Regions from separate parts of the Streptomyces sp. NPDC006691 genome, predicted to be linked through region 1. Evidence: riboswitches for the same ligand, from Rfam matches in the RefSeq annotation. Region 1 holds a riboswitch; each other region holds the start of a gene.

Evidence for each region. Region 1 has a riboswitch for cyclic di-AMP ahead of ACFYNP_RS21430 (M23 family metallopeptidase). Riboswitches for the same ligand answer to the same signal wherever they lie in the genome.
Region 2: linked by a shared signal. The riboswitch ahead of ACFYNP_RS15095 (C40 family peptidase) and the one ahead of ACFYNP_RS21430 (M23 family metallopeptidase) in region 1 are both predicted to bind cyclic di-AMP.
Region 3: linked by a shared signal. The riboswitch ahead of ACFYNP_RS30725 (M23 family metallopeptidase) and the one ahead of ACFYNP_RS21430 (M23 family metallopeptidase) in region 1 are both predicted to bind cyclic di-AMP.
Region 4: linked by a shared signal. The riboswitch ahead of ACFYNP_RS15940 (transglycosylase SLT domain-containing protein) and the one ahead of ACFYNP_RS21430 (M23 family metallopeptidase) in region 1 are both predicted to bind cyclic di-AMP.

The regions. Positions count from the first base shown of each region.
Region 1 covers NZ_JBIAGW010000009.1:183,827-189,641, forward strand. Annotated here, with positions in the region: gene ACFYNP_RS21415 (GNAT family N-acetyltransferase) at 1-785, opposite strand, end outside; gene ACFYNP_RS21420 (HPr family phosphocarrier protein) at 938-1,219, shown strand; gene ACFYNP_RS21425 (GntR family transcriptional regulator) at 1,485-2,162, opposite strand; gene ACFYNP_RS21430 (M23 family metallopeptidase) at 2,345-3,109, opposite strand; cyclic di-AMP (ydaO/yuaA leader) riboswitch at 3,123-3,282, opposite strand; gene ACFYNP_RS21435 (M16 family metallopeptidase) at 3,508-4,872, opposite strand; gene ACFYNP_RS21440 (M16 family metallopeptidase) at 4,890-5,815, opposite strand, start outside.
Region 2 covers NZ_JBIAGW010000005.1:402,109-407,923, forward strand. Annotated here, with positions in the region: gene ACFYNP_RS15080 (lysophospholipid acyltransferase family protein) at 140-832, opposite strand; gene ACFYNP_RS15085 (ATP-dependent Clp protease proteolytic subunit) at 1,096-1,725, shown strand; gene ACFYNP_RS15090 (hypothetical protein) at 1,732-2,040, shown strand; cyclic di-AMP (ydaO/yuaA leader) riboswitch at 2,355-2,550, shown strand; gene ACFYNP_RS15095 (C40 family peptidase) at 2,555-3,028, shown strand; gene ACFYNP_RS15100 (ATP-binding protein) at 3,163-3,597, opposite strand; gene ACFYNP_RS15105 (helix-turn-helix domain-containing protein) at 3,832-4,695, shown strand; gene ACFYNP_RS15110 (DUF397 domain-containing protein) at 4,718-4,939, shown strand; gene ACFYNP_RS15115 (8-amino-7-oxononanoate synthase) at 4,947-5,815, opposite strand, start outside.
Region 3 covers NZ_JBIAGW010000019.1:20,697-26,511, forward strand. Annotated here, with positions in the region: gene ACFYNP_RS30715 (PrsW family intramembrane metalloprotease) at 1-1,043, shown strand, start outside; gene ACFYNP_RS30720 (aldo/keto reductase) at 1,035-1,979, opposite strand; gene ACFYNP_RS30725 (M23 family metallopeptidase) at 2,215-3,288, opposite strand; cyclic di-AMP (ydaO/yuaA leader) riboswitch at 3,299-3,439, opposite strand; gene ACFYNP_RS30730 (PP2C family protein-serine/threonine phosphatase) at 3,839-4,960, opposite strand; gene ACFYNP_RS30735 (MerR family transcriptional regulator) at 5,450-5,815, opposite strand, start outside.
Region 4 covers NZ_JBIAGW010000006.1:98,758-104,572, forward strand. Annotated here, with positions in the region: partial or broken gene ACFYNP_RS15930 (DUF4157 domain-containing protein) at 568-1,224, opposite strand; gene ACFYNP_RS15935 (STAS domain-containing protein) at 1,342-1,779, opposite strand; gene ACFYNP_RS15940 (transglycosylase SLT domain-containing protein) at 2,095-2,859, opposite strand; cyclic di-AMP (ydaO/yuaA leader) riboswitch at 2,863-3,046, opposite strand; gene ACFYNP_RS15945 (RraA family protein) at 3,702-4,325, shown strand; gene ACFYNP_RS15950 (hypothetical protein) at 4,383-5,066, opposite strand; gene ACFYNP_RS15955 (phosphatase PAP2 family protein) at 5,153-5,770, opposite strand.

The DNA.
Region 1 (5,815 bases):
GCCGGGACGCCCTCGATCTCGTGCGTCCCGGGGCCGAGCGCCTTGTTCACCGCGTACGTGCGGCCGGTGAACCCGGCGTCCAGGACGTTGCGCAGCACCGCACGGCCGACGCCGCCGGGGGCGCGGCCGGCGCCGACGACCGCGACCGAGCGGGGCGAGAGCAGGCGTTGCACGGAGCGCGCCTCGGCGCGGTGCTCACGGGCGCGCTGCACGGCGAGCGACTCGGCGGTGGGCTCCAGATCGAGGGTGAGATGGACCGAGCCGTCCTCGAAGGACCGCTTCTGCTGATAGCCGGCGTCCGTGAACACCTTGATCATCTTGCTGTTGGCGGGCAGCACCTCGGCCGCGAACCGCCTGATCCCGCGCTCGCGGGCGACCTCCGCGATGTGTTCGAGCAGCGTGGAGGCCACCCCCCGGCCCTGGTGGGCGTCCTGCACCAGGAAGGCGACCTCGGCCTCGTCGGCGGGGGCGGAGGCGGGGCGGCCCTGGGCGTTGATCCGGTCGTAGCGGACGGTCGCGATGAACTCGCCGCCGACGGTGGCCGCGAGACCGACCCGGTCGACGTAGTCGTGATGGGTGAAGCGGTGGACGTCCTTGGCGGAGAGCCGGGGGTAGGGCGCGAAGAAGCGGTAGTACTTCGACTCGTCCGAGACCAGCTCGTAGAACGAGACCAGGCGCTCGGCGTCCTCGGTGGTGATGGGCCTGATGCGCGCGGTGCCGCCGTCGCGGAGCACCACGTCGGCCTCCCAGTGAGCGGGGTACGCGGGGTCGGACGCCGTCGTCATACCGAAAGCGTACGGGTCGCGGGGCCGTACGGGTCGGGGCAAGGTGGGGAGGGCCGATCGGCGGCACACTGGGGCCTAAGGTCGGTACGAGCACCGCACACCCCGTGAGAGACTGGTCTAGACAACCGTCAGAGATTTCGAAGGGCAACACCATGGCTGAGCGCCGCGTCAACGTCGGCTGGGCCGAGGGCCTGCACGCCCGCCCCGCGTCCATCTTCGTCCGTGCCGCCACGGCTGCCGGAGTCCCCATGACGATCGCCAAGGCCGACGGCAACCCGGTCAACGCCGCGTCCATGCTCGCGGTGCTCGGCCTGGGTGCGCAGGGCGGCGAGGAGATCGTGCTGGCCTCCGACGCCGAGGGCGCGGACGCCGCGCTCGACCGGCTGGCCAAGCTGGTCGCCGAGGGCCTTGAGGAACTCCCCGAGACCGTCTGATCCGGTCGGCAGCACGCCGCCGGCAGTACACCGAAGGACCGCGGAACCCGCATGCGGGTTCCGCGGTCCTTTTGTCTTTCCCGTGAATTCCGGCGCGCGCCCATGAGGGCGCATCAACCGTCCCTTCCGGTGCGCGCCCATGCGAAGGAACGCGGGGCCGCCCCTTTCCGGACCGGACAATGCGGCTTTCCGCGCAGGGCAATTCGCTTTCCAGGCAGCGCGATGCGGCGCTTCCCGATCGCTTTCTTTGTATACGGCCCCGCCGTTAAGCGCGGGCACTCGCCGTGTTGACGGGATGTTGCGGAGTTCTCACGGGTGGCGCCGTGCGCAGCCGATGGGCGGAAAAGGACCGCTCGGCGTGCAGGGCCGTGAGCGCGCGGGCGCGTTCGGCGTCGCCGCGGGTCACCGCGTCGGTGATCGCGCCGAGTTCGGCCCACGCCTCGGTGGGACTCGCCGGCGACTCGACCGCGTACATCCAGGCCACCTTGTGCCGCAGCTGCGTGAGCATCGCGATGAGTCCGGGGCTCGCGGAGGCCTGGGCGAGCGTCTCGTGGTACCAGCCGCCGAGCGAGCGCAGATCCTCGCCCTGGCCGCGCCTGGCCCGGTCCTGACCCAGTCTCACCAGGCCGCGCAGCACCTTGAGATGGGCCTCGGTGCGGCGGCGCGCGGCCCGGGCGGCGGCCAACGGCTCCAGCAGGACGCGCAGTTCGAGGAGATCGGCGGCCTCCACGTCCGTCGGCTCGGCCACACAGGCGCCGGCATGTCTGCGGGTGGTCACGAATCCCTCGGACTCCAGGGTCCGCAGCGCCTCGCGGACCGGGACGCGGGAGACGCCGTAACGACGGGCCAGGACCTCCTCGGTGAGCCGGCCGCCGCGCTCGAAGACACCGGTGACGATGTCGTCGCGTATGGCCGTGCATACCGAATGCGCCGGAATGCGCATGGCGAACCTCCGCTTCATTCCCCGCGGAACGCGGTCGACCAAGGCTTTTTCGCGACCCTATTGCAGGCCGTGTTAATTCCGGGTGACGGGCCGGAACCAAGGGATATCTTTTGGCCAATGCCGAAGGCCCCCGGCTCGGTGCCGGGGGCCTTCGGGATGCGCGGGGGTGCGCCGGGGACGGCTCAGACGCCGACGCCGTGCGAGCGCAGATAGGCGATCGGGTCGATGTCCGTGCCGTACTCCGGCCCGGTGCGGGCCTCGAAGTGCAGGTGCGGGCCGGTGGTGTTGCCGGTGTTGCCCGACAGGGCGATCTGCTGGCCCGGTTCGACGGACTGGCCGACGGAGACCTGGATGACCGACAGGTGGCCGTACTGGGTGTACGTGCCGTCGTGCATCCGGATCACGATGTTGTTGCCGTAGGCGCCGCCGTCACCGGCCTCGACGACGGTGCCGAGACCCACCGCGTGGACCGAAGTGCCGATCCCCGCATGGAAGTCGATGCCGGTGTGGCTGCCGGAGGACCAGAGCGATCCGCCGGTCTTGTAGCCGGTGGACACATAGCTGCCGGATATGGGGGCCACGAACGTGTTGAGGCGCTTGCGCTCCGCCTCGCGCGCGGCGCGCTCCTTGGCCTCGCGCGCCTCCTGGGCACGCTGCTCGGCCTTGCGCTGGGCGGCGGCCTCGGCCTCGGCCTGCGCCCGCGCCTTCGCGACGGCCTGCTTCTGCGCGTCGGCCTGGGCACCCAGCTGGTCGGCGATCGAGTCGCCGATGACGATGGCCTGGCTGAGACCGGTGTCGGTGGTGCTGCCCGGGGCGGCGACGGCCGGGGAGGCGAGGGTGCCTACGACTCCGGCGGTGGCCAGGGTGGCGATGCCCGCGATGTTCGCGCTGCGGCGCGTCATGCGGCTGGGCGCGCGGTGCTTCCCGGTGGCACGGGTGAACGCCATGTAGCGGCGGTGTCCTTTCCTTCCATCTCGCCTACCGGGTTAGCTGACGGGTTCGGAGCAGGAAGGTCTCCTACGGGCTCCTCCGCGGGCGGAGGCGTCCGATTCACCCCAGGGACTGAGTGGGTCCCCGGCTCCCCTGGCTCGCGCCATCGGGGACTCGGCGATCACTGTCCGGTGCCGCGGCTGCGACGGGTGGTGACGGACAGCGGGAACGACGCTAAACGGCTCGTCTTTCAATCACCAAACACACACAGGTTTTTGTAGCGCACGCCACATGACAGACAGGCAACCTCCCCAATAAACCGGACATACGGGAGGACCCCGGCGGCGCGTCCGCCTCCGGGGTCCTCCGCGTCCTCATCCGTCCCGCGCCCCGCCCGGCGGGCCGGGGGCCTCAATCAGCCCGTGACGACGGTGACTTCGCCGATGCCGAGCGCCTTGACCGGCTCCGCGATCTGCGCCGCGTCGCCGACCAGGACCGTGACGAGCCGGTCGGCCGGGAAGGCGTTGACGACGGCCGCCGTCGCCTCCACGGTCCCGGTGTCCGCGAGCTGGGCGTACAACTGGGCCTGGTAGTCGTCGGGCAGGAACTGCTCGACCTGGTCGGCCAGCGTCCCGGCGACGGCCGCCGCGGTCTCGTACTTGAGCGGCGCGACCCCCACCAGGTTCTGCACGGCCGTCTCGCGCTCGGCGTCCGTGAGCCCCTCCGCGGCGAGCTTGCGCAGCACCTTCCACAGGTCGTCCAGGGCAGGACCGGTGTTCGGGGTGTCGACCGAGCCGGTGATGGCGAGCATCGAGGCGCCGCCGTCCGGACCCGAGCGCAGCACCTGGCCGAAGGACCGCACGCCGTAGGTGTAGCCCTTCTCCTCGCGCAGCACGCGGTCCAGGCGCGAGGTCAGGGTGCCGCCGAGGCAGTACGTGCCGAGCACCTGGGCCGCCCAGACCCGGTCGTGGCGGTCGGGGCCGATACGGCCGATGAGCAGCTGGGTCTGGACCGCGCCCGGGCGGTCCACGATGACGACCCGGCCCCGGTCGTCGGCGGTGATCGGCGGGACGGGGCGCGGCTCGGCGGTGTTGCCGGTCCAGTCGCCCAGGGTGTCCGCGAGGATCGCGTCGAGGTCGGTGCCCGCGAGGTCGCCCACGACCACGGTGACGGCCGTCGAGGGGCGCACGTACGCCTCGTAGAAGGCACGCACCGCGGCCGCGTCGATGGCGGCGACGGTCTCCTCGGTGCCCTGGCGGGGCCGGGACATGCGCGAGGACGCCGGGAAGAGCTCCTTGGCGAGCTGCTTGGCGGCGCGGCGGGCCGGGTTGGCCTGCTCGTGCGGGATCTCGTCGAGCCGGTTGCGCACCAGGCGCTCGATCTCGGAGCCGGCGAACGCGGGGGCCCGCAGCGCCTCCGCGAGCAGCGAGAGCGCCTTGGGCAGCCGGGAGACCGGCACTTCGAGGGAGACCCGGAGGCCCGGGTGGTCGGCGTGCGCGTCGAGCGTGGCGCCGCAGCGCTCCAGTTCGGCGGCGAACTCCTCGGCCGAGTGCTTGTCGGTGCCCTCGGTCAGGGCGCGCGCCATGATGGTGGCGACGCCGTCCAGGCCCTCGGGCTCGGCGTCGAGCGGGGCCGCGAGGAACACCTCGACGGCGACGACCTGCTGGCCCGGCCGGTGGCAGCGCAGCACGGTCATGCCGTTGGCGAGCGTGCCGCGCTCGGGGGCCGGGAAGGCCCACGGGGTCGCGGGGCCCGCGGTCGGCTGCGGGTGGAACTCCATGGTCACGACAGCGTCCGTCACTGGCCCGCCTCTTCCTCTTCGTTGCCTGCCTCGGGTGCCGCGGTGGGCTCGTACACCAGGACCGCCCGGTTGTCGGGGCGCAGCGTCGCGGCGGCGACCGCCCGGACCTCCTCGGCGGTGATGTCCAGGACGCGGTCCACCGCGGTCAGGGCGAGCTGCGGGTCGCCGAACAGGACGGCGTAGCGGCACAGTTCGTCGGCGCGGCCGGCCACGGTGCCGAGCCGGTCGAGCCATTCGCGCTCCAACTGGGCCTGGGCGCGCTCCATCTCCTCCGCGGTGGGGCCCTCGGCGGCGAACCGCGCGAGCTCCTCGTCGACCGCGCTCTCGATGTCCTCGACCTCGACGCCGCCGGACGTCTTGACGTCGAGCCAGCCGAGCGAGGGCGCGCCGGCCAGGCGCAGCAGGCCGAAGCCCGCGGCCACCGCGGTGCGGTCGCGGCGGACCAGGCGGTTGTGCAGCCGGGAGGACTCGCCGCCGCCGAGGACGGTCAGCGCCAGGTCGGCGGCGTCCGCCTCGCGGGTGCCGTCGTGGGGCAGCCGGTAGGCGGCCATCAGGGCGCGCGCCGGGACGTCCTCCTCGACGACCTCGCGCAGCTGCCCGCCGATGGTGTCGGGCAGGGAGCCGTCGCGCGGCGGCTGCTTGCCGTCGTGGGCGGGGATGGAGCCGAAGTACTTCTCCACCCAGGCCAGCGTCTGCTCCGGGTCGATGTCGCCGACCACGGAGAGCACCGCGTTGTTGGGCGCGTAGTACGTACGGAAGAAGTTCCGCGCGTCCTCCAGGGTGGCCGCGTCCAGGTCCGCCATCGAGCCGATCGGCGTGTGGTGGTAGGGGTGGCCCTCGGGGTAGGCCAGCGCCGTCAGCTTCTCGAAGGCGGTGCCGTAGGGGACGTTGTCGTAGCGCTGGCGGCGCTCGTTCTTGACGA
Region 2 (5,815 bases), on a different contig from region 1:
AAGCCGACGAGCTCCGGACGGGACGGCAAGTACGCAGGTCAGAGGCGACCCGCCCGGCTCCGGCGCATGCGGCACGGACGGGCGGGCCCCGCCGGGAGACCCGCCGTCCCGAGGCGACCCGCCGTCCGCCGCGCGGGCGTCAGGCGGCCGCGGCGGCCGCCTCCCACGCGGTCCTGGCCTCGACCGCGTACACGTCCACGTACTCCTGCTCCGACAGCGTCCGCACCGCGTACATGATCTCGTCCGTCACCGCCCGCAGCACGAGACGCTCCTCCTCCATCCCGGCATAGCGGGAGAAGTCCAGGGGTTCGCCGAAGCGGATGGTGACCGGTACGCGCCGGGGCAGCCTGCGCCCCTTCGGCTGCGCCTCGAACGTACCGATGATCGCGACCGGGACCACCGGGGCGCCGGAGCGCAACGCCATGGCCGCGACCCCGACCTTGCCCTTGTACAGGCGTCCGTCGTGCGAGCGGGTCCCCTCCGGGAAGATCCCCAACGCGCCTTCTCCGCCCAGCACTTCGAGCGCGGTGTCGACCGCGGCCCGGGCCGCTTCCCCGCCGGAGCGGTCGACCGGGATCTGCCCGAGCGCGCGGAAGAAGGCGGCCGTCGCCCGGCCGGTGAGGCCCGGCCCGGTGAAGTACTCCTGCTTGGCCAGGAAGGTGAGCCGGCGCCGCAGCGTCACACCGAGCAGGAACTGATCGGTGAACGACTGGTGATTCCCCGCGAGGATCACCGCTCCTGTCCCGGGCACCTGCCCGGCCCCCTCCACGGTCGGACGGAACAGCCACCGCAGCAGCGGCAGCAGCACGAGACGGAACGCGAAATAGAACACTTCAATGAGCCCTCTCCCCAGGTGACCCCCGTGCCGACGCACGCTAGCCATCCGCGAGCCGCTCGGGGGAGAGCGCCCCGTGCGCCAACCCGGACGGGCAACAGGGGCCCGGAACGGCGCAAATCCTTTGCTCGCTCACAGCGGCACACCCTCCGAGCTGCGGCTTCTCCCAGGGTGCCGCTCCCTCCCTCTCCCCGCGTTCTGTACATCCTGTACGTTTCTCACAGAGGCCGTCAGGCCCTCCGGCCGAGGAGAGGTACGCCATGAACTTCCGCCCTGCCGCCCGCCATGCACTCCCCGAGTTCGAGGAGCGCACAGCCGCCGGCATCCGCACCCTGGATCCGTACTCCAAGCTCTACGAGGAGCGGATCGTCCTTCTCGGCACCCCGGTCGACGACGCGTGCGCCAGCGACGTGATGGCCCAGTTCATGCACCTGGAACACACGGACCCGGACCGGGACATCTCGCTCTACATCAACTCCCCCGGCGGCTCGCTCACCGCGATGACCGCGGTCCACGACACGATGCGGTTCGTCACCTGTGACGTGCGGACCTTCTGCCTGGGCCAGGTGGGCTCGGTTGCCGCGGTGCTGCTCGCGGCCGGCACCCCCGGCAAGCGGGCCGTGCAGCCCGGCTCCCGGGTGCTTCTGCGCCAGCCGTCCATCGAGGAACCGATGCGGGGCCGGCCCTCCGATCTGGAGCTCCAGGCGGCCGAAGTCCTGCGTGGGCGGGCCCTGTTGACCGGTCTCCTGGCGCGGTACACCGGCAAGGACGCCGAGCGGGTGGCCGCCGACATCGAGCGGGACGTGGTCTTCGACGCCGCGGGGGCCGTGGCGTACGGACTCGCCGACCACGTGCTCGAAAGCCGCAAGACGTCCCGGCACGGCAGGTGAGGTGCCGTGCTGCCACCGGAGCTTCCGCCGCTGCCCGCGCTCACGCGCGCCGAGGCCGAGTTCATCGACTCCTATCTCGCGGTGGTCGATCTGCTCGGCCGGATCAACCCGGCCCACGGCCATGACACCTACGGAGCCCTACGGGCGGCCCAGGCGCTGGTGGTCCGGGCCGCCGAGCTCAAGGACGCCCTCACGCTGATGCACGCGCGGGGCGAGACACGGGTGTACGCGCCGACGCTGACGCGGGCACTGCGCGTGCTGGACGGCGAACGGCGCGCGGGACGGCTCGCGGTCCCCCCGCAGTCGACGCTGTGAGCGGGCCGGGGATACGCGACGCGCTCGAACACCGCGCGAAACGAACCAAACGGGCTACCCCCGTTCGGCTCACCGGCGGCACTTTTCCCTGACCCTTATGAGCCGCTTACGGCCCGTGACCGCCGTGCTGAAACGATCCTTCTTCGCAGGTACGAGGCTCGCCAAGCCCGTTTGGAGCAGCATGCATTCGCCCGTGTCCACCCGAATGGGGCACTCGTGAGGAGCCTCACAGAAAGCCGTTTCGGGCCGCAAATCCGACAGTCGGTGCGTGAAGATCCCTGAGACGACAAGCCCCCGCCACCGCGGCGGGGCGGTCCGGGCGGACGCCGAGTCCTGCCGCCGTTCCGGACGTCTGGTCGACAGGAGTGGACCGGCAGGAGTGGAGGACCCGATTTCTTCGGGGCGGCCGAGCCTTGGCCGTCCCTCGGGGTGAAGCCGTTCGCGCGGCCGGGCATCTTCGCCAGTCCGAACCCGACAGGTCATCCTTCGCAGGCGGTTTGACGAAGGGTTGCGCATGACCGCGCAGACACACGTCCCGTCCCTGACGGTCCGGCTCGGCACCGTCTGTGCCCTCACCCTCGCCATCACGGGCGGCACGACGCTGGCTCCGGGCGGCACGTCCGGGGCGAGCGCCGCGGCCGTGGCCTCCCGGGCGCTCCACGTGGCCGCGTCGAAGAAGGGATCGCCCTACCAGTACGGCGCCTCCGGCCCCTCCCGCTTCGACTGCTCGGGGCTCACGCTCTACTCGTTCAAGCAGGCGGGCCGCAAGCTGCCGCGCTCGGCGCAGCAGCAGTACAACAGCTCCCGGCATGTCACCGCGTCCGCCCGCAAGGCGGGGGACCTGGTCTTCTTCCACTCCGGAGGCAGCGTCTACCACGTCGGCATCTACGCCGGGAACGGCCGCATCTGGCACTCCCCCAAGACCGGCGCCGTGGTCCGCCTGGAGCGGATCTGGAGCAGCGCCGTCTGGTACGGGCGGGTGGGCTGACGCCCCGTCGGACGGTCCCCGGTGCGCGCCGGGCCCACCGGGGGCTCCCGGGCGCGCCTCGCGGACCTGACGGGCCTGACCGGGCCTCGGGCGGCCCGGGCCGCCTCACGGGCCCGACGGGCCTCGCGGGCCGGCTAGCCGCTCTGGACCGACGCCGTCCACGGCAGGGCGATCCAGACCGTCTTGCCGCCGTCCGCCGTGGGCGCGACCGAGAGCCGGCCGCCGGACTCGGCCGCGAGCCAGCGGATGATCACCATGCCCCGGCCGTTGTCCTGCTGAACGGCCGCGGGCAATCGTTTCGGCCAGCGCGGATGGCTGTCGGTGACGCCGATCCGCAGCTCTTCCTCGCGTTCCAGCCGGATGTCGACGGTGAACGTGGGCGACTGGCCGAAGGTGTGCTGGACCGCGTTGGTGGCGAGCTCCGAGACGATGAGCCGAACCGTGTCGGCGGCCTCGGCGCCGGAGGGCAGGCCCCATTCGGTGAGGACCCCGGCGACATACCGCCGTGCCGCGGAGACCGAGGCGGGGGCGCTCGGCAGAGTGACGGTTGCTTCGAGGTGGTCTGCCATGGCGACGCTGTCCCTTTCCCACCCGGACCGGCAGTTGACTCGTGGCGGAAGAGCGCTCGCGAAGACGACTACGGCCTCGGATTGTGCTTCGCGCCAGAGTGCCACTCATCGTGCCGGTCTCGGGTGCGATCCACCAAGATATGCATATATCTGTCGCTCAAAGCGGTGAACTGTCCGACGGCAGAGCGTATTTGGGCTCACACTTACCCATCGCCGGAGGCGAAGGAGGCCGTCATGGGGCATGGACCGGCGGTGCGCAGACGCAAGCTCGGCGAGGAGCTGCGCAAACTGCGCGATGCCACGGGGCTCACGAGCGGGGCGGCGGCCGCTCTGGTCGGCTGGCACCAGTCGAAGGTGAGCCGGATCGAGACCGGGCGCAGTGGTGTGAAACCGGCGGACGTCACCCGCCTCCTCGACGCGTACGAAGTCGGTGACCCCCAACTCCGTTCACTGCTTGAGGCGTTGGCGGACTCGGCGGGCGGCGGCGGGGCCGACTGGGCGCACGCCTATCGGGGCCTGCTGCCGCCGCAGTACCGCGACTTCATCAGCCTGGAGTCGCAGGCGCGTTCGGCGCGCACTCTGGAAACCTCGGTGGTGCCCGGCCTGTTGCAGACCCCGGCGTACGCGCGGGCGGTGACGCGGGCCGCGCTCCGGGGGCTGCCGCCGGACAAGGTGGACTCGCTCGTGGAGGTGCGGATCGCGCGCCAGGAGGTGCTGCGCGGAGACGCACCGCTGACACTGAGCGCGGTCCTGGACGAGGCGGTGGTGCGCCGGTGGGTGGGCGGCCGGGCCGCCATGCGGGAGCAATTGCGGCATCTGCTCGATATGGCCTCACTGCCGCATGTGCGGTTACAGGTCATTCCGTTCCAGCGCGGCGGCTATGTCGGGCTCACCGGCCCTTTCATTATGTTTTCATTTCCGGCCATTTCTGATCTGGATGTGGTTGTTATCGACCACTTGACGAGTAGCCTCTATCTGGAGCGGAGAGAAGACCTTGAGGCGTACAGTGCCGCGTTCCAGACCGTCCAGGCACTCGCGCTTTCCTCCACGGAATCGTTGGATCTCATCGCCAGGACGGCCCGGGAAGGACCGGGCTAGGTCGGGCGAGTGGGGAGGCATGATGTCCGCACGCCCTGCGCACGTTCCTTCCAGCACATCCCTCACCGGTGCCACCTGGCGGCGCAGCAGCCGCAGCGTGGGCATGAACAACTGTGTCGAGACGGCCCGGCTCAATGGCGAGCTGCTTGCCGTACGCGACTCACAACGGATCGACGGGCCCGCACTGCTCTTCGGCGCACCCGCCTGGCAACGCTTCGTCTCCACCGTCACGCAGCCGAGTTGACGGATCGTCACATCGTGGGCGCGGTCCTCAGGATCGCGCCCACCGCCATGTCGACCTGACTCTCCGTCAGGTCCGCGCGCGCGGTCAGCCGGATCCGCGAGATGCCGTCCGGCACCGAGGGGGGACGGAAGCAGCCCACCACGAGCCCGGCCGCCCGGCAGTCCGCGGCCCAGCCGACCGCGGCCCTGGGCGAGGGGGCCCGCACGGAGACCACCGCGGCGTCGGGGCGTACCGCCTGGTGGCCGGCGGCCGTGATCCTGGTGTGCAGCTCGGCCGCGACGGCACGGGCCCGGTCCGCCAACTCCGGTTCCGTACGCAGCAGTCGAAGGGCCGCGAGCGCGCCGCCCACGGCCGCCGGAGCGAGGCCGGTGTCGAAGATGAAGGTGCGGGCCGCGTTCACCAGGTGACGGATGACCCGGGCCGGGCCGAGCACCGCGCCGCCCTGGCTGCCGAGCGATTTCGACAAGGTGACGGTGGCGACCGCGTCGACGGCGCCCGCGAGCCCGGCCGCGTGCAGCGCGCCGCGGCCCCCCTCGCCGAGCACCCCGAACCCGTGCGCGTCGTCCACGACCAGAGCGGCCCCGAACTCCCGGCAGGCGAAGGCGAGTGGGTGAAGTGGAGCGGCGTCCCCGTCCACCGAGAACACCGAGTCCGTCACGACGAGCCCGGGCCCGCCGTGGGCGTCCAGGGCCTTGCGGACGGCCTCGGGTTCGGCGTGCGGCACCACTTCGGTACGGGCCCGGGCCAGGCGGCAGCCGTCCACGATGGAGGCGTGATTGCCCGCGTCGGACACGATCAGCGAGCCGTGCGGGCCGAGCGCGGTGAGCGCCGCCAGGTTCGCCGCGTACCCGGAGGAGAAGACGAGGGCGGCCTCGA
Region 3 (5,815 bases), on a different contig from region 1:
ACCACTTGGGCGCGAGCGTCATAGCGCCGATCGTCGAGGAGAGCGCGAAGGCGGCGGCCGTGCTGCTGCTCTTCCTGTTCCGCAGACGGGACTTCAAGGGCATCGTCGACGGCGTCGTCTTCGCCGGCTTCACCGCGACCGGCTTCGCCTTCACCGAGAACATCCTCTATCTCGGCAACGCCTTCGGCGAGGACCAGGCCAGTCACAGCGGAGGCCTCGCCTCGACGACCGCGGCGACCTTCTTCGTACGGGTCGTCATGTCGCCGTTCGCCCACCCCCTGTTCACCGTGATGACGGGCATAGGCTTCGGCGCGGCCGCGCTCGCGCCGGCCGGCAAACGGCTGCGGCGGGTGGCGTTCCCCCTGCTCGGCCTGGTGTGCGCGATGGGCATGCACGCCCTGTGGAACAGCTCGACGCTGTTCGGGGTGTACGGCTTCTACATCGTGTACGGGGCCTTCATGGTGCCGGTGTTCGGGCTGCTGACCTGGCTCGCGATCTGGAGCCGGCAGCGCGAGCTGCGTACCGTCGCCGCCGAGCTGCCCGCGTACGCCGCGGCCGGCTGGCTGGGCCCGGTCGAGCCGCTCGCGCTCTCCTCGATGCGGGCCCGCGCGACGGCCCGCGACTTCGCGCACCACCGCTTCGGCGGGAAGCGCGCGGCCCGGGCGGTCGCCGAGTACGAGGCGTTCGCGACCGCGCTCGCCTTCCTGCGCCACCGCGCGTACCGCAGCCGGGGCGCCACGGGACCGGGGCCCGACTTCGCCGCCCGCGAGCAGGAGTTGCTCCACCATCTGTGGGAGCGCAAGCCGATCGCGGGCCCGGCGCTGCTGTACGCGGCCGGAGCGACGGGACGCATCTGGGTGCCGCCGCAGCCGGGCCCGCCGCACCCCTACACCCAGCACGCGCAGTACGCGCCGTACGCGCCGCACCCGCACCCGCACCCGCACCCGCACCCGCAGTACGCCCCGTACGGACAGCCGGGCCCCGCCGCGGGCCAGGGCCCGGTCCACGGCCCGTACAACCCGTACAACCCGTACCTAGGCTGAGGCGGCGGTCAGCTCGGAGAGCTGGGCGTCGGTGAGTTCCAGGTCGGCTACCGCGAGCAGCGCCGGGAGCTGTTCGACGGTACGGGCCGAGGCGATGGGGGCGGCGACGGTGGGCCGGGCCGCCAGCCAGGCGAGGGCGACCGTGGCGATCTCCGCGTCGCGCTCTTGGGCGATCCGGTCGAGCGCGGCGAGCACCTTGCGGCCCCGCTCGGTGTCCAGGTGCTTGCCCGCGCCCTCGGCCCGCGCGCTGTCCACGCTCTGGCCGGGGCGGTACTTGCCGGTGAGGAAGCCGGAGGCGAGCGCGAAGTAGGGGACCGCGGCGAGGCCCGCGTGCGAGGCCGTGTCCTGGAGGGCGCCCTCGTAGGTGTCGCGGGAGACCAGGTTGTAGTGCGGCTGGAGCGCCGCGTACTTGGCGAGGCCCTCGCGGTCGGCGAAGTCCAGGGATTCCTGGAGCCGCGCGGGGCTGATGTTGGAGGCACCGAGTGCACGGACCTTGCCCTCGCGTACGAGCTCGTCCAGGGCGGTGACGATCTCCTCGACGGGGACGGAGGTGTCGTCGAAGTGGGTGTAGTACAGGTCGATGTAGTCGGTGCCGAGGCGGCGCAGCGACTCCTCGGCGGCGGCCTTGATGGTGCCCGCGGCGAGGCCCTCGTACTGGGGGTGCGAGCCGACCTTCGTGGCGACGACGACGTCGGCACGGTTGCCGCGGGCCGCCAGCCACTTGCCGATGATCGTCTCGGACTCACCGCCGGAGTTGCCCGGGGCCCACTTCGAGTAGCCGTCGGCGGTGTCGACGAAGTTGCCGCCGCCGGCGAGGTAGGCGTCGAGGACGGCGAACGACTGGGTCTCGTCGGCCGTCCAGCCGAAGACGTTGCCGCCGAGGGCGAGGGGGAACACGGAGAGGTCGGCGGAGCCGAGCGGGCGCAAGGAGGTCATAGCCCCCTAACCTCCGCCGCGGGCCCGCCTATTCCTACCCCTGGGGACCACCCTCCCACCGGTCGCCCGGGGTTGGTCGGCTCCGGACCCCAGAGAGGGGCCGGACCCCAGGGAGGCTCCGGGCCCCCAACCCCCGTTCGCGCCTCAGGGCAGCTCGTCCTCAAACGACTGCCAGGTGTTTATGCAGTCAGGCATTCAGGGGTTCAGGCATTCAGGGGTTCAGGGGTTCAGGCATTCAGGGGTTGAGCCCCTTCGACTGGAGCCAGGTCATCGGGTCGATGCCCGTACCGGACGGCGTGTGCACCTCCAGGTGCAGATGCGGCCCCGTGACGTTCCCGGTCGCCCCGACCCGCCCGATCACATCCCCCGTAGCCACCTTCTGCCCCACACTCACCGCGAGCGACGACTGGTGGCAGTACCAGAGCTCGCTCCCGTCATCGAGTTCGATGACCGTGCGATACCCGTACGCCCCCGCCCACCCCGCCGACTTGACCGTCCCGGAGTGGATCGCCTTCAGCGGCGTACCCGTCGGCGCGGCGAAGTCGAGGCCGGTGTGGTGGCCGGAGGACCACATTGAGCCGGCCTCGCCGAACGTCGAGGTGAGCGTGTACGAACCGACCGGCAGCGAGTAGCTGGCGGCGAGTTTGGCCAGCCGCTCCTCCTCCGCCTTCTTCGCCGCCGCGGCCTCCGCCGCCTCCTTCTCCGCGGCCGCCTTCGCCTCGGCCGCGTCCTGCTTGGCCTTGGCCTCTTCGGCCGCCTTCGCCGCCGCGGCCTTCTGCGCGGCCTCCTTCGCCTCGGCGACGGCCCCGGCCTTCTGCTGCGCGGCCTGCTGGAGGATCCGGGCGCGCAGCGCCTCGCCCGCGTCGGTGGCGCCCTGCTCGGCCTCGCTCGTGGTCAGGCCGGTCATGGTCAGCGGCGCGGCGGCGATCTTCTGCTCGGCCTGCGCGGCAGCGGTTGTGGGGCTGCTCGGGGTGTCGTGCGAGGCGACCAGCTCGCCGACGCCGGGCAGCGAGCCGAGGTGGGGCAGGTTCTCGCTGATGGAGTCGGGCAGGGATATGGAGACCGGCGGCTTGGCCTGCGCGGTGGCCATGCCGCCCGCACCGACGGCCGCGATGACGCCGACCCCGAGGACGGTGGAGCTGCGCGCGAGTCCGCCACGCTGCTTGGCGACTCTGTGTCTCCCCCGGACCGGACGTACGGACTCCTCGGTCGGGTCCCACTCCTCCCAGGTCTCGTTCTCGCCGGGTGCGTCCCCGTACAGGGAAACGGGAGGGAGGGGGGTGCCGAGGGCAGGCTCGCTGGACGCCACGGGGGGCGCTCCTTTCCTTCCTTCTCGCCTACCGGGTTAGCTGACGGGTTCGGAGCAGGAAGGTCTCCTACGAGCGCCCATGACGGACGTCCGATTCACCCCAAGTTGGTGGTTCCCCGGTTCCCCGAAGGGGATTCGGCGCAGGCGCGCGGTGCCGCCTTGGCGGCGGCTGGGACGACCGCGCTGCGTTATCGAACGTTAATAGACAGCGGGGGCGGATTCCAAGCCGTTCCCACTGATCATTAACGGCCAAGGCGTGGACTTAGTGCCCATTGCCAGGGCAAAACGGGCGAGTTGACGGCCTTTCAGAGTCGCTCGCGTCACACGCGTTTTCTGACGGTGTGTCAATTGTTATGCGCAGTGAGACCTTCCGGGCACCCACCGTGACGGCCCGGCGGAGCGCTCACCGGCCCCTCTCACGGCCGCCCGCCAGCCCCGCGCGCGACCGCTCACCGGACTCCCCCACAGCCGCCCACCGGACACCCTCACCGCCACTCGCCGGACACCCTCACGGCCACTCGCCGGACACCCCACGGCCGTTCGCCGGGCCTCACTTCACGATCGTCACCGTGCGCCGCCGGTCGGGCTGGCCCTCGGCCGGCCGGCCCACCGCGAGCAGCGCCATGTCGTCGCTCGTGCCGCCGCCCGTATAGCGGCGTACGTCGTCGACGAGCGCGTCCAGGACCTCGTCCGGGCCCGGGAAGATCGCGCCGCGGAGGCGGGTGGCGGGCTGGTAGAAGACGCCCGCCTCGTCGCGCGCCTCGGAGAGCCCGTCCGTGTAGAGCAGCAGCGTGGAACCGGGCGGGAAGGGGCGCACGTCCGAGCGGTCCGGCCACACCCCGAGGTCGGCCATGCCGAGCGGCAGCGCGGGCTCGCTCGGCACGAGCACGTCGAGGGACCCGTCCTGGTGGAGCAGGAACGGCTCGGGGTGGCCCCGGTTCACCAGGCGTACGGTGCCGTCGCCGCGCGGGATCTCGGCCAGCAGCGCCGTGGTGAACCCCTCGACCGCGTCGAGCCGGTCGCGCCGGGTGCCCTCGCGGGCCAGCGCCCGCTCCAGGCGCTGGGTCACCGCCTCCAGGGACGACTCCTGCTCGGCGGCCTCCCGGAACGCACCGATCACCACGGCGACGGCCTCCACCGCCTGGAGGCCCTTGCCGCGTACGTCACCGACGATGAGCCGGACCCCGTACGGGGTGTCCTGCACGGCGAACAGGTCCCCGCCGATGAAGGCGTCCGCCTGCGCGGCCTCGTACCGCGCGGCGACGTGGAGCCCGCCGATGCGGGACGCGGGCGTGGGCAGCACGGCCCGCTGCGCGGTCTCCGAGATGACGCGGGCGGAGGCGAGGCGCTCGCCGCTGCGGCGCAGGATGCGGTTGATGAAGAGGGCGAGCGCGCCCACCGTGAGCACGGTGAACAGCTCGCTCGCGCCTTCGCCGAGGTTGGGCAGATCATGTATGAACCAGAGCGCCACGACGGCGGCCACCGAGCAGAGGCCCACGGTGGCCGTGCCCCGGGCCGAGTAGAACGGCGCGGCGATGACCGGGGCACCCGCGAAGAGCGCGGCCGCGGTCAGGTCCGGCGGGGTGGAGGCATCGAAGACGAAGCCCACGATGACCAGTAGTACGGGCAGCGCCCGTACCAGGCGCCCTTCGCCCTCTGCTCGCTGCCGCACCCGTCCAGCCTGGCCCGTTTCGGCCCCGAAGGCGACTTGAGGCACCCAGGCGAGTGCCGGGCAGGCCGAGCGGCGGGCTGCGGGCGGTGCCGGGCCGCACTGCCGGGCCCTGGACCGGGCGGGGGCGGCCGGGTCAGTGGCGGCGGCAGCGGTGCGGGCCGGGGCGGCCCCGGGCGCAGCTCCCCCGGGTGTGCCGGTGATTGGCGGCCCGCTCGGGCACGCAGGGCAGCTCGACCCAGCCGCCCCGGTTCAGCCGGCATCCGTGGGTCGGAGCCGACATCCCGGCGACCGGCGCGACCCGGGCCGGTACGGACGGCCGGCCCGACTCCGCGCACCCGCCGAGCCCGAGCAGGCAGACGCCGACGAGCACCAGCGCACCCGCCGCCCCCCGCGGAGCCCGCGCCCACCAGCCACCCCTCGCCCGCCCACCCACTCGCTCACCCACCCGCTCAGCACCCGCTCGCCCAATCGCTCACGGCGAGCGCGAGACTACCCTCCGCCACCAACCTCGCCGGTCCGGGTGTCACCGTCCGAGAGATGCCGCTCGGCGTACACCGTCAGGGCATCCCGCACGAAGACGGCCGTGCCGGCGCCGTGCTGGTCGTAATTGACGCCGAAGCGAGGGTCGTCGACGTACATCTGCCCGAGCCCGATGACGTACGAGCGCCCGACGCTCGTGGTGGTGGACAGCCAGGTGACGTGCCGTCGCGCGATGTCCTGCGCGAGGTCGCCGTCGGCGGCGGCGCCCGCGCCGTGCGCCCGGCCCCAGTCCCGGGCGATGTCCTCGTGCTCCTTCAGGAAGCCCTTGCGCTGTGCCTCGGTGAGCGAGCGCCACCAGCGGTCGCTCTTCTCGTA
Region 4 (5,815 bases), on a different contig from region 1:
CTCGGACGGGATGTACGCGTCCCGCCGGCGGCCGTTGAGGTAGCCCGCCATCCGCGAGATGCGGTCGAGGACGCCGCCGACCTCGGCGACGTTGTTCAGCGGGTCGGTCACCCACTCCAGGTTCGAACCGCCCGAGGGACTCGCGTCCGCGGTGAGGTCGAACTTGTCGCCCTTCACCACCACTCCGTCGGGCCCGCGGCCCTTGCCGAGGTTCTCGCCCACCAGGGGGACCTCGGAGATCTCGCTGGAGATCATCAGGCTCATCTCGGCCGCCGCGCGCTGCGCACCGTCCGGCCCCAACTGCGTTTTCTTCAGACGGAGTTCGCCCTCCTCGGTGAGGAACTCGCCGTCGAACCAGCGGGCCCTGAGCGCGTCCTGCGGCTCACTCCGCTCCGAAGCGCTCAGCTCCTTCGCGTAGGGGCTGTGCGGATTGAGGACCCGGTCCAGGAGCTTGGCGTCGAGCAACCGCTCACGCTCCACGGCCCGTTGCTCCTGAACGGCCTTCGCCGCGACGGGGTCGGCGACCCGGCGGACGTTCCACTGTGCCTCGAACTCGAACCCGACGGCCCGCTGCACGACCGGGGCGCCCTCCGGGTGCGCGTGGCCCGCCGTTCCGCAGTCGCGCTGGACGGGCTCGGGGTCTGCGCCCGTTTCGGGCGCGGGCCGCGAGAGCGCGCGGGTGGCGTTGGCCTCGGCGGCCCTCTCGAACGAGTCCGAGGGGTCGGACACGCGCAGCCCGTCACCGGTGTCGGTGCCGGCGACGGGTCCCCGGCGCTGCTGGATGACGTGGGTGAGTTCATGGGCCAGGGTGTGGCGGTCGGCGCCGCCCTGCCCGACCACGATGTGGCTTCCGGATGTGTAGGCGCGGGCGCCGATCTCGGCGGCGGAGCGCTGGGCCGCGGCATCGCTGTGCAGGCGCACGTCGCCGAAGTCGGCACCGAGCCTGGACTCCATGTCGGCCCGCACCTCGGAGTCCAGCGGCTGCCCGGATCCGCGCAGCACCTCGTGCACGGCCGAGCGCTGTACGGTCGCCTCGCCCTCGGCCATCAGGCCGGCCACCGCGGCGTTCCCCGCGGACCGCTGGAGCGCGAGCAACTGGGCCGCGCCGAAGCCTCTGCCGCCTGCCGCCGGTCCCCCGCGCTCGCTCCCACGCCGGTCGCCGGCCCGCGAAACGGGTCCGCCGGGCGTGACAGCTCGGCCCTGCTGCCTGTCCTGCGCGTGCACGTGAACCCCTTCGGTGGTGAAGCGTGATGCCGGGCTGTACGTGCATATCAGCCACGGCGGCAGGGGTGAAGGGACGAAAGGGCAGCGGTGAGGGCAATCACGCCAACCATGCCCGGTTCAGCGCCGGTTGACGTCCGGGCCGGACCGGGCGAGGGCGGCGACGGCGGCCTCTTCGACGGATTCGGCGGGCCGCAGGACGGTATCGAGGCGGGCCGCCGCGAGGACGCGCAGATGCCACGGCCGTACGCACACCAGGCCGAGGTGCCCCGCACGCTCCCGGATCCTGCGGCGGGCCCGGCAGAGCTGGGTGAGGACGGCACAGTCGAAGAAGTCCACGGGACGCAGGTCCACGATCACCCGGGCGCCGGCCGGCTGGGTGGCCGCGTCCAGATGGAGCTGTACATCGGGCGCGGTCACCAGGTCGACGGTGCCGTGCACCTCGACGACGGTGAAGCCGCGCATCAGATACGTGCGGGCGTGGCGGCACCGGTCCGGCAGCAGCCCCGGCGGAAGGGGGACGGGCGCCGAGACGGATGGCCGAACGGTGGAACCCATGGCAGCTCCCGGTCCAGAACTGACCCCCGCGGTGCGGGAGTGCTCGGTAGTCGGACAGTCACCGTGGTCCGGGGTGACGCACTAGCACCCTAGGAACTGACGCGTGTGCAGAAACGTCCAGCCTTGGATTTGTTCACCCTGGAGGGTGAACGAAATTTGCGCCGCTCCCTGTTCGGACACTCCTCCAGGGCCGTCCTGGCCCGGAACGGCGCGGCGCCCGGCCGATGACAGGGCCGGGCGCGCGCTGGGGGCCGCGTGAGGTGCGGCACGGCCGGGCGCTCCCGTCACCGCGGGAGCACCCGGCCGCGAGGACCGTCAGTAGGCCCCGAAGACGTTGTCGATCGAGCCGTAGGTCTTGGCGGCGTAGTTGCAGGCCGCGGTGATGTTGGCGATCGGGTCGTACAGGTCCGTGGAGGTGCCCGGCACGTGGAAGGCGGCGAAGGTGGGCTGGATGACCTGGAGAAGTCCCTTGGAGGGGGTTCCGGCCACGGCGTTGGAGTCCCAGTTGTTGATGGCCATCGGGTTGCCGGAGGACTCCCGCATCACATTGCGGTAGATGCCGTCGTAGCTGCCCGGGATGCCGTGCTGGGCCATGATGGCCAGCGACTGCCTGATCCAGCCGTCCAGGTTGTTCGCGTACGTGGTGGTGCTGGCTACGGTGGCGGTCGCGGTGAGGTCGGTCGTCCGGGCCGAGCGGTCCGCGCGGGCGGCGGACGCGTCGCGGGCGGTGGTCGCCGCGGGGGCGCCGAGGGTGAGCTTCATGCCGGGGCGGATCAGCGCGGGGTTGCCGCCGATGACGCTCTGGTTGTCCTGGTAGAGCTGCTTCCAGCCACCGCTCACATGGAGCGCGTCGGCGATCTTGGCCAGCGAGTCCCCGTCGACGACGGCGTAGCTCGTGGGCGCCGCCTTCACCGCCGCCACCGGCTTGGCCACGGCGGAGTGGACCGCCGCGGGGGCCGCGGAGGCCGTGGTCGCGCCGATCACCGGCATGGCCAGGACTGCGCCGCCGGTGCTCGCGACGGCGAGGCCCCGGGCGAACGAGCGGGACTTGGGACGGCGGTGCTTGCCCTTTGCAGGCATGGTGTATTTCCTCTCCGTCGCCTACGAGGTGAGCTGTCGGGTTCGGACGGGAGCTGTCCGGTCGCGATGCACGCGACTTCACCCCAGCCGGTCCGGAATCCGGATCGGCGGCTTACCTGGGTCCCCCGCTCCTGCCGTACGTGTCTGGGCGGCTCCGGACGGCGGCAGGATTCGGCGTTCCTTCCGGATTGACGGTGAACGTAGACGAATAGCCCCGACGGAAACAAGGCGGGAATTCGCGAGTGATGATCGCGGATATAGATCAACTCGAATTCTCCCGAGCCGGGCGGTCCGCCGGGCACCCTCAACTCGCTTTCAACCGAACCGAAATGCCCGGCACGGACCCCGCGGACCCGACGGGCCCCACGTGACCCAATTCACTCGCCGGTGGCGCAACCGCAGAGGCCGGCGATAAACGAGGCGAGTCCTACCCATTAGCCCCAATTTGGACATTCTCGCGACACGAAACCCGACACGCATTACCTTCTATATAGGACATTGCGGACGCAGAAGGTGGCCCCGCCCCCTGTGTGCGGCAGCACACACGCCCTCGTGGCCCTTGTCGGGGATCATGATCCCTGGCCCCTCCCCCACGGCATGGGACACGGGTCCGGCAGCGGGAGCCGGCAGAGAGGCGAAGCAGTGATCAATGCGCTCTTCTCCGAACCGTGCGCGGCCGTCCGCTCGGATCCCAGCGCCCGTCACGACATCGGGCACCGCCCATGCCGTTCAACTCGCGGGACGCGCAAGCCCCGTCACGTACCGTCAAACCCGCACCGGCCGACCGGCGGCCGGTGAGAAAAAGAATAAGCACGCGTCAACTACCGACCGTCAGGAAGAGAATGAACGACTTCAGCGAATTCAAGGACATTCCCCCGACGACGCTCGCCGACGTCGTGGGACGCCGACAGGTCATGGATATCGGAATTCGCCCGCTGTGGGCCCCGACGCCTCGTGCGGCCGGGCCCGCATTCACCGTCCGCTGTCCCGCCGGTGACAATCTCATGCTGCACGCGGCCATTTACCGGGCCGAGCCCGGTTCGGTCGTCGTGGTGGAGTCGGGCGATCTGGACTACGCCCTCGCCGGTGGCAACGTGTGCGCAGTGGCCCAGCGCCGGGGCATCGCCGCCTTCGTGGTCGACGGGGTGATCCGGGACCTCGCCGAGGTGCGCGCGGCCGGCTTCCCCGTCTTCGCCCGGGGCGTCGTCCCCGTCCCCGGCGCCAAGAAGGCGGTGGCCCCGCTCAACGAGCCGGTGCGCTGCGGCGGCGTACGCGTGCACGCGGGCGATGTGGTGGTGGCGGACGAGGAGGGCGTCGTGGTCACCCCGCGCGCCCGGGCGGAGCAGGTGCTCGTCGAGGCCCGGCGGAAGCTGGCCAAGGAGGCCGCCGAATCCCTCGACGCGTGGGAGGAGGCCCACCGCGACCGCATCGACAGGGCCCTGCGCGAAGGCGGTTTCGAGGACTGATCCCCGCCAACTACCGTGCTCAGACGGCTGGTTGGCGGGTCGGCCCGGCCGCCGGGTTCACACCGTGCCGACCTCGCGGACGAGTTCGAGGCCGAGCACGCGGTCCAGATGCGACATGGTCTCGAACTTGGCGCCCGGCGGTACCTCGTCGGACGTCGCCAGATCGTGCAGGAGACGCAGTACGGCCGCGGTGTCGAGCCGGTTGTCCAGGGCGGTACGGGCCGTGCTCTTGAGGTCGGCGGGGATCGGCTTCGAGGGGTGCGTTGCCCAGTCCGCGATGGCCCGCCGCCAGCGGGCCATCGCACGCGCCGCCTCGTCGACCTGTTCGGCCGTCACCGAGACCGGTTCCTCGTAGGGCCGGCTGAGCAGCAGCAGGCGTACGGCCAGCAGGTCGAGGCCGTCGAGCGGGGGCAGCGTGGCCGCACCGATCTGGAGCCCGGCGACGCCGGCCCCTTCGTAGGTTGCGCTGCTGAGCTGGACACCGGGCGGGCCGCCGAGCGCCTCGGCGATGCTTTCCGGGTCCCCCTCGGCGTCGGGCGGCCGGATTCCGGCGGCGGCCACCTGCTGTTCGGGGCCGGTCCAGCCGATGAGCGCCGCCCGGCCGCGCTGCTCGACGACGCGCGCCAGTACATCCGCGATCAGCAGCACCCGCAGCGCGGTGCCGGGGTCGCCGTCGGCCGGAGCGTGGGCGCAGATGCGCAGGGGGCCGGGGCCGGCGAGTTCATCGACGATTCGCAGCATGCCGCCGACCCTAGGTGTTCCGAGGCGCCCTGGACACCGGCCCACGCCCGCGCGTACGAGACAAACCCCGCCGGCTCCCGTGCGGCTCAGGCGAGCAGGGGCTTGAGGGCGCCGCCGCGCAGCCGGGAGACGAGCGGGGCCGCGTACCGCCGCGCGGACCACGTCACCGCGAGGGCGACGACCCCGCCGACCACGAGGGCGACCAGTACGTCGTGCGGGTAGTGCGCGCCGACGTAGACCCGGGACGCGGCCATCAGGAGTGCGGCGAGGGCGGCGATCGCGCCGAGGCGCCGGTCGACGAGGAACAGCGCCACGGCCGCGGCCGCGGCCACCGTGGTGTGGTTGCTGGGGAAGGCGTAGTCGTTCACGGGCGGGCACTTCTCGATCAGGAAGTCGTGCGGCAGGGCGCGGCACGGCCGCGGTTCCGTGAACACCGACTTGACCGCGTCGTTCACGACGTACGCCAGGACCACCGCGATCGGCGCGGACAGGGCCGCGGCCATCACGGAGGCGTCCTCGCGCCGGGCGATCCACCACCCGGCCAGCATGAGTACCGCGAACAGGGCGACGCCGTAGCTGGTGTAGGCGAACACGGGCCCGTTCAGCCAGTGCGTGTGGCGGGCGAAGTCCGTGATGTCGCCGTACAGGCCGCCGTCGATGGACGCGCCGTCCAGGGCCTGGGGCGTGGGGGTGGGGCTGGTCATGGGATGCGGTTCTCCGGTGGATCGAACGGGGCGGGGCGTGCGGTG